2 regions of the Streptococcus sp. SGI.013 genome follow, and region 2 is predicted to be linked to the other one. Evidence: predicted binding sites of a transcription regulator. Region 2 holds the regulator's gene; the other holds the start of a gene.
What was found. Region 2 encodes Rex, which represses fermentation and respiration genes when NADH is low (regulators of the CRP and FNR family bind a similar motif). Its sites were predicted from a motif close to TTGTGAANTANTTCACAA; they were not measured.
Positions count from the first base shown of each region.

Region 1: adhE (bifunctional acetaldehyde-CoA/alcohol dehydrogenase) is a predicted target of Rex. The motif match lies at 1,826-1,843, and genes of this name have one in related genera.

Region 1 covers NZ_JBNPOS010000014.1:31,667-36,082, reverse strand. The annotation lists gene adhE (bifunctional acetaldehyde-CoA/alcohol dehydrogenase) at 1-1,798, opposite strand, end outside; gene ACQRDX_RS05320 (acyltransferase family protein) at 2,008-3,810, opposite strand; gene ACQRDX_RS05315 (hypothetical protein) at 3,807-4,214, opposite strand; gene ACQRDX_RS05310 (low molecular weight protein-tyrosine-phosphatase) at 4,224-4,416, opposite strand, start outside.
Region 2 covers NZ_JBNPOS010000017.1:5,488-9,903, forward strand. The annotation lists gene ACQRDX_RS05740 (GntR family transcriptional regulator) at 1-377, opposite strand, end outside; gene guaA (glutamine-hydrolyzing GMP synthase) at 556-2,112, shown strand; gene ACQRDX_RS05750 (redox-sensing transcriptional repressor Rex) at 2,503-3,141, shown strand; gene ACQRDX_RS05755 (gamma-glutamyl-gamma-aminobutyrate hydrolase family protein) at 3,151-3,846, shown strand; gene radC (RadC family protein) at 3,848-4,416, opposite strand, start outside.

The DNA.
Region 1 (4,416 bases), on a different contig from region 2:
GCTCTGGGAATTTAAAGGCACGTTTTCGGATATCCATGAATTTTTGAACAAGGTCATGGAAGTCCACTTCTGGTTGCTCATAGAAGAGCCACATAACCTTAGCCGCATCCATTGGTGAACCACCACCTAGTGCGATAATGGTGTCTGGTTTAAAGGTACGCATCATCTCGGTTCCTTTATAGACCGTTGTGATGTCTGGATCAGGCTCAACATCTGCAAAGATTTGATAGACCACATTATTGCGACGAAGGTGAAGTTGCTCCAAAATACGATCCAAGAAACCAAACTCAACCATGGCATGGTCAGTTACAATCATGACACGTTCAACATCACGACATTTTTGGAGGTATTGAATAGAATCACGTTCGAAGTATGTTTTTGAAGGAACTTTAAACCACTGCATATTGTTTCTACGTCTTCCTACTTTTTTGATGTTCAAGAGATTAACCGCACTCACGTTATCACCGATAGAGTTACGGCCATAAGAACCACAACCAAGTGTTAATGATGGTAAGAATGAGTTGTAAACATCACCAATACCACCGAAGGTAGATGGTGAATTCCAAATCACACGAATGGCACGAACCAAAGTTCCAAATTCTTTGGCTAAAGCGGCATCTTCTGTATGGATAGCGGCAGAGTGACCTAATCCATCAAACTCAACCATGAGACGCGCTTTTTCAAGACCATCTTCACGAGAATCTGACTTCAAGACAGCAATTACTGGTGACAATTTCTCGCGTGTCAAAGGCTCTTTAACGCCAACTTCTTTACACTCTGCTGCTAGGATATTTGTGCCTTCAGGAACTGAGAAGCCTGCTTGTTCTGCAATCCAAGTCGCTGGTTTTCCGACGATGTTTGGATTTAATTTAGCTTCTGCACAATTTTTACCGTTGGCTTTAGCTCCAAAGCAAAATTCTTCTAGGAGAGCTTTTTCTTTTTTATTAACAAAGTAAGTGTGATAGGATTTAAACTCTTTGACAAAGTCATCATAGATTTCTTTATCAACAATTACAGCTTGCTCTGAGGCACAGACCATACCGTTGTCAAATGATTTAGACATGACAATATCATGAGCTGCCTGACGAACGTTAGCAGACTTTTCAACATAGGCTGGAACGTTACCTGCACCCACACCAAGAGCTGGCTTACCACATGAGTAAGCTGCGCGTACCATGGCATTACCACCTGTAGCAAGAATCGTAGCAATTCCATCATGGTTCATCAAAGCCGCGGTCGCTTCCATTGAAGGTTTTTCAATCCACTGGATACAGTTTTCAGGAGCTCCTGCAGCAATGGCCGCATCACGCACAATACGAGCAGCATGTGCTGATGACTCTTGAGCTGATGGATGGAAGGCAAATACAATAGGGTTACGTGTTTTGAGAGAAATCAATGATTTAAAGATTGCCGTTGAGGTTGGGTTAGTAGTTGGTGTAATCCCACAGATAACTCCTACAGGCTCTGCAATCAATGTTAATCCTGTTACATCATCTTCTTCGATGACACCAACTGTTTTAGTATGGCGCATATTATTCACCACATGCTCGCAGGCAAAGAGGTTTTTAGTTGCCTTGTCCTCGAAAACACCACGACCTGTTTCCTCATAAGCATGCATAGCCAAAACACCATGAGCATCTAGGGCTGCCACTGAGGCTTTTGCAACGATGTAATCTACTTGTTCTTGATTAAGTTTTCGCATCTCCTCTAGGGCAACAAGACCTTTTTTCACTAGAGTATCGACATGCGCTTGTGCTTCAAGTGCTTTTTCTTCTTTACTTACAGTTTTATCAGCCATATTTTCCTCCAAAGTGATTCAACAAGTTTGTTAAATCTTTCACATTTGTTACGTTTTCTATTATAGCTTACTGGATTAGTTTTGTAAACCCTTTCATGTTAATTTGTGTAATTTTCCTATTTTTAACGGTAAAAAATGAGACTAGGCTGATGCACCTAGTCTCAATCGTTTATTCTAAAATATTTTAGCCCAAAGCTCTAGAAAAGAAGTTATTTTTCGCCTTTTGCTGGAGCTTTTGCTGCTTTTTTCAAGGCAGCTTGTAGGGTTTGCGCATAAAGCTTGCCACCTTCTGAATCATCTGAGCCGTTATCTTTATAATGCACGCCATCTGTGCCAGGCCAAATTTCAGGATGATCAACTGCTACTTTATACCAATCTGCTATCGTGATATAGTTGTACTTCTTGGCTAATGTCAACTCATAATCACGCGCTTCTTTAACAGCCGCCTGATTTTCCTTACCGTTATAAGGGGTCACAAAGACTAAGTGGTGCCCTTTAGGTAAAGCATCGATGAACTGCTGAGTATCATCTTTATAATCATAAACCGAATTAACCCCAACGGCGATTACCACTGTTTCTGGAAGGGTCTCATTTTTGATATGATTTTCAAAGATATCAAATGCCAAATCGAAATTACGACTCACCGCAGAGTCTTGCTGAGCATTTGGAAGGTATTGGCTGAGAGCACCGCTTGAGCTGAGGGCAACAGAATCTCCAATAATCAAGACTTGGCTACCTGTTTTACCAATGTTTTCCTTATCCGCTAAATTACGCGTCTGGCGCATTTGATCATTTGATTGGTTAAGTGAGCTCACCAAGAGATTGGTCTCAAATTCTCCCATTTTTGGAGAAACAGTCGTTAAAAAGAGCATCAAAATACCGAGAGCAGCAAAGCTAGTGTAAATCCATTTGCTGTAAGGTCTGAGATCAAAGTCCCATCGGAACAAATGAGAAGACTTGCCTGCAATCAATGGCTCTAAAACATAAAAAGAAAGCGTCGCAAAAAGATAGGACAACAGCACCGTAACCATAACCGCTTGCGTGTTAGAGAGCATTTGTGAAAAAATCACGTAAAACGGCCAATGAAAAAGATAAACACCATAACTCGTATCGGCTAAGTAAGTAACAAAAGCTGGTTCTTTAATGCTCGTTTGATCACTCAAGACGCGGCAGGAATAAATCATGACAGAGGCAAACAAACTTGAGAGAACAAAACCAAATAGATAAGTAAAAAGATGGTCAAAATCCAGAATCAAGCTTAGTAAAAATAACAGCGCAAAACTTCCCAAAACATAAGTGATAACTCTTGAGGTTTTCCATAAGCGAACATTCTTTTTGAAACGCTTGGTTGTATTTTGTATCCCTGTCATCGTTGCAAAAACACTACCGAGAAAGAATGGGAAACTGTGTGTCCAAGTAGAAAAATAAATGCTTGAAAAATTATGGACAAAAAGCGACGAGATAAACATCGCTAAAAAGCCTGCTAAAAACAAGCCACTAGATACTATAAATACAGCACCTCGGTATTGATTGCTATTTCTAACTCTCTTTCCTAAAAACCAGAGCAAGAGCCCCCAAAAGATGTAAAAATGAACCTCAATGGCCAAACTCCATGTATGAACAAAGAGATGCGGGATAAATTGTGCCTCGTAGTTCCCACCTGTCATAATCTCATAAACATTGGTCATAAAACCAAATGTTGCTGCAATTTGGTTACCAATACCTGCTCTAAAATCAGTCTTGATAAGAAGCGTAAAAGGTAAGGTAATCAGGACCATGAGCACCATGGGAGGAACAATTCGATAAAATCGCCTTCTAAAAAAACCAATGATATCAATTTTGTGATTTCTGCTATATTCATCCAATAATAAAGCTGTGATCAGATAGCCAGAAAAAGTAAAAAAGATATCTACTCCAATAAAGCCACCTGGGAACTGCTTTTTAAAAAAATGGTATAACAAGACCAGCAGTAGCCCTGTAATACGTACAAAAGAAAACCATTTTATTCTCATTTTTGATAAATCCCCTGTTTAAATGTTCCCTTATAGACAGCCTTGGTCTCTGTTATCAATGTTCCTTGACCATCGGCCTGACCATTCTTAAAATGCCCCTCATAAGTCCACCCAGCCTTAGCGATAAACTTCCCTTGGCCACTGAAGGTGCCATTTACAAAGTTCCCTTCGTAAACATCTCCATTTTTATAAGTCAGTTTTCCTTGACCATTCATGCGATGGTTGACAACATATCCTGTATATTTGATATTCCCCTCATCTAAGACCAAGCTTGTTTTTGTTTGAAAATTCAAAACCAAAACTGACAAGGAACACGCAAAAATGACAATTAAAGTTAAAAACTCCAGCCTCTGCCGTAATATTTCTGGAGTTAGTTTCAACCTAGCTCGTTTTTCCTTCTTCATACTTATCCTCTAATCTCCATTTGCTTTTTCAAACCAAGCTTGACACCCTTTTGTGACTAGGGCATAGGTTTCTTCAAAATCACCTGTATAATAGGGATCAGGCACACCAACCTCACCAAAAAGGTGAATCTTATGATCAAACTCACCAGCTGATAAGCTTAACAGATCCGCAACGTTTTGCTCATCCATCCCTAAAATTAAA
Region 2 (4,416 bases):
CGTTCCATTCTAATGATAGATTCTCGAGGACTGAGTTGTAATTGTTGCATCTCTTGGTTGCTAGGCTGTGTTTTAATATAAGAAATTAACTTACTTGATGGCAGTTTGCCTTGTGATTTCACAATTTCAGTGAAGCTAGTTGTCCCTCTCATCTTTTCTTGGACACGTCTGCTGGCAACAAAGGTTCCAGAGCCAATACGGCGTTCTAAAATACCTTCGTCGACTAATAATGTGATAGCTTGACGCAAAGTCATACGGCTCACTTCAAAATTCTCAGATAAATTTCGTTCACTTGGTAAACGTTGACCAATTTTCCAGATGCCTTGCTCAATATCCTGTTTGATAGCATCATGAATACGAATATATGCAGGTAACATACTCTCTCCTTCTAGTTTCATTTAATAGTATCAAATTTTTTTAAATATGGCAAAGACAGGTTCAGGTGAGTCCGACTTATCTCCTCGTATTTTCAATATAACTCTATATCTTTAATTGTATTTACTGTAGCTTTGTGATAGAATGAGGAAGATAAATAATTTTATTTAGGAAAGGGACATGATGACAGACTTTAATGACATGCAAAAAATCATCGTACTGGATTATGGGAGTCAATACAATCAATTGATTTCTCGTCGTATCCGTGAAATTGGGGTTTTTTCTGAACTTAAAAGCCATAAAATCACAGCGAGCGAGGTACGCAAAATTAATCCAGTAGGGATTATTCTTTCAGGAGGACCTAATTCAGTCTATGAAGAAGGCTCGTTTGATATTGATCCTGAAATCTTTGAGTTAGGAATTCCTATTTTAGGAATCTGCTACGGCATGCAATTACTTACTCACAAACTGGGTGGCAAGGTTGTTCCTGCTAGTGATGCTGGAAATCGTGAATATGGGCAATCACCACTCACTCACACTACCGACTCTGAACTATTTGCTACGACTCCTGAACAGCAAATTGTCTTAATGAGCCACGGTGATGCTGTCACAGAAATCCCAGAAGGATTTGTCCGTACTGGTACTTCTGCTGATTGTCCATTCGCAGCAATTGAAAACTCTGAAAAACGTATCTACGGTATTCAGTTCCACCCAGAAGTACGTCATTCTGAATACGGAACAGATATTTTACGTAATTTCGCTCTTAATATCTGTGGAGCAAAAGGTGACTGGTCAATGGATAATTTCATTGAGATGGAAATCAAAAAAATTCGTGAAACTGTAGGTGACAAAAAAGTTCTTCTTGGTCTGTCAGGTGGAGTTGACTCTTCCGTCGTAGGTGTTCTTCTTCAAAAAGCAATTGGAGATCAATTGATTTGTATCTTTGTTGATCATGGTCTTCTTCGTAAGGGGGAAGCTGATCAAGTTATGGAAATGCTTGGTGGTAAGTTTGGCTTGAACATTGTTAAAGCAGATGCTGCAAAACGTTTCCTTGACAAACTCGCTGGAGTTTCAGATCCTGAGAAAAAACGTAAAATCATCGGTAATGAGTTCGTTTATGTTTTCGATGATGAAGCTAGTAAATTAGAAGATGTTGCTTTCTTAGCACAAGGAACCCTTTACACAGACATTATTGAGTCTGGAACAGAGACTGCTCAAACCATTAAATCTCACCATAACGTGGGTGGACTTCCTGAAGATATGCAGTTTAAATTGATTGAACCATTAAATACATTGTTTAAAGATGAGGTTCGTGCTTTAGGAACAGAACTTGGAATGCCAGATGAAATCGTTTGGCGTCAACCTTTCCCTGGTCCAGGGCTTGCCATTCGCGTAATGGGAGAGATTACAGAAGAAAAACTAGAGACCGTTCGTGAATCTGATGCTATCTTGCGTGAAGAAATTGCAAAAGCAGGTCTTGATCGTGACATCTGGCAATACTTCACAGTTAATACCGGTGTACGTTCCGTTGGCGTTATGGGAGATGGTCGTACCTATGATTATACTATCGCTATCCGTGCCATTACTTCTATCGATGGTATGACAGCTGATTTTGCTCGTATTCCATGGGATGTCCTACAAAAAATCTCAGTTCGTATCGTAAACGAAGTTGATCACGTTAACCGCATCGTCTATGATATCACAAGTAAGCCACCAGCAACTGTTGAGTGGGAATAGAGTTAAGTTAACAGACATAAAATCCTTAGAAAGCAGTATTTCTAAGGATTTTTGTTTGATATCGAATTAAACAGACTATGTTTTATCAACTGCGTTGAGATCTCTTTTTTATTGAACAGATTACACTGATCAAACTTCAAAAAGAAATGTAAATAGAGACAAAAATTGTATCATAACACTGATTGTCGCACCTCCACTAACGAACTTAGTTTGGAGGTGAATTTTTACTAATCTTCACTATGGTTATTCTAGCACCTGTATCTAAGTCAATTTTTGACTTCTAGATAGGGGTATCAAGAACATCTGATGGTTTTATATTATCAAAAATTGTTGTTATTTTCACAAACTTTCTGTTACAATGGTAAATGAAGGTATGAGGAGGTTATTTATATGAGCTTATTAGAAAGAAATATCCCAAAAGCCACTGCCAAACGTCTGTCGCTTTATTATCGTGTTTTTAAGCGTTTTAATGCAGAAAATATTGAAAAAGCCAATTCAAAACAAATTGCAGAAGCAATTGGGATTGACTCAGCGACAGTTCGACGAGACTTTTCTTATTTTGGAGAACTTGGTCGTCGTGGTTTTGGCTATGATGTCAAAAAGCTGATGAATTTTTTTGCTGATATTTTAAATGACCACTCCTTAACCAATGTTGCACTGATTGGCGTGGGAAATATTGGAAAAGCTCTGCTTCATTACCGTTTTCATGAGCGTAATAAGATGAAAATTACCATGGCATTTGATACTGATGATAATGAGCTAGTTGGCACAAAGTCTCCTGATGGGATTCCGATTTATGCCATTTCAACCATCAAAGACCATCTAGCAAAAGATGAGATTACTACTGCTATTCTTACAGTCCCTAGTCTCAAAGCTCAAGAAGTTGCTGATATTTTAGTTGAGGCTGGTATCCAAGGAATACTGTGTTTCTCACCTGTTCATCTATCAGTTCCTCGACATGTGGTTGTGCAATATGTTGACTTAACCAGTCAACTGCAAACCCTACTATATTTTATGAATCAAGATTAAGGAGCCATTATGTCAAAACCTATTATTGGAATATCAGGTAATGAAAGACCAAATTATAAGTATCCCGATATTATGTGGTCTTATACTCCTACTAATTATGTCCAAGCTGTTCAAGCCTCAGGTGGTGTCCCGCTTATTATCCCTGTTGGTGATCCTAAATGCGCTAAAGACTATATTTCTATGGTGGATAAACTGATTTTAACAGGTGGACAAAATGTAGATCCTGTTTTTTATGGCGAAGAAAAAGATACTAGCGATGATGATTTTCATCGTGATCGTGATTTATTTGAATTTGCCTTAGTAGATGAAGCTATTAAACAAAGAAAGCCGATTTTTTCTGTCTGCCGCGGAACGCAATTGATGAATATTGCCTTGGCTGGTTCGTTAAATCAAGATATCGAAAACCATTGGCAAGATGCACCATCTGATTACCTTAGTCAGCAAATGATTGTGTCAGATGATAGTGTCCTTCTTCCGATTTATGGAAAGTCTAGCCAGATTAACTCCTTTCATCATCAGAGTATTAAGGAATTATCTCCTTTGTTAAGGGTGGTTGCTTACGACCCTAAAGATGATACCATTGAAGCTGTTGAATCTATCCATCCTGATATTCGATTTTTGGGTGTTCAATGGCATCCAGAGTTGCTCCATGAAAGCAGAGAGGAAGATCGTAGCTTGTTTGACTTTATTGTCAATGAGTTTTAAGCTAACTACAATAATCCGTTTCTTCTCGAAAGCTATAATAGTTCTTTTTCCCAATAATCAAGTGGTCTAAAAGCACAATTCCCATGTCCTCACAAGATCGCTTGAGTTTTTTTGTAAATTCTTCATCTTGAAAGCTAGGTTGGATAGCACCTGAGGGATGGTTATGAACGATAATCAAAGAGGTTGCCATATTTTTACAAGCGTAATGTAATACCTCCCTGATTTCCACAATAGAGCGTCTGACAGATCCGATAAAAAGAAGGCGTTGTTCAATAATTCGATTTTGAGTGTCTAGATAAAAACCAAGAACATGCTCCTGTTTTAATTCCCCTAATTCAATCATTAGCTTCTCAGCTAGCATCTGACTTCCTAAAATGCGATCATTTTCTTCAACTTCTGCTTCCTGGATCCGTTTTGCCAACTCAAGCATGGCTTTAAGCTCGATTGCCTTAACGGGTCCGATACCTTTGATAGCTTGAAGTTCCTGTAAAGAAAGCTGGCGCAATTGTCCCAAGTGGTCAATCTTATCGAGTATTTTCTGAGAAATACTGGCAACCGATTCTTTTTTCG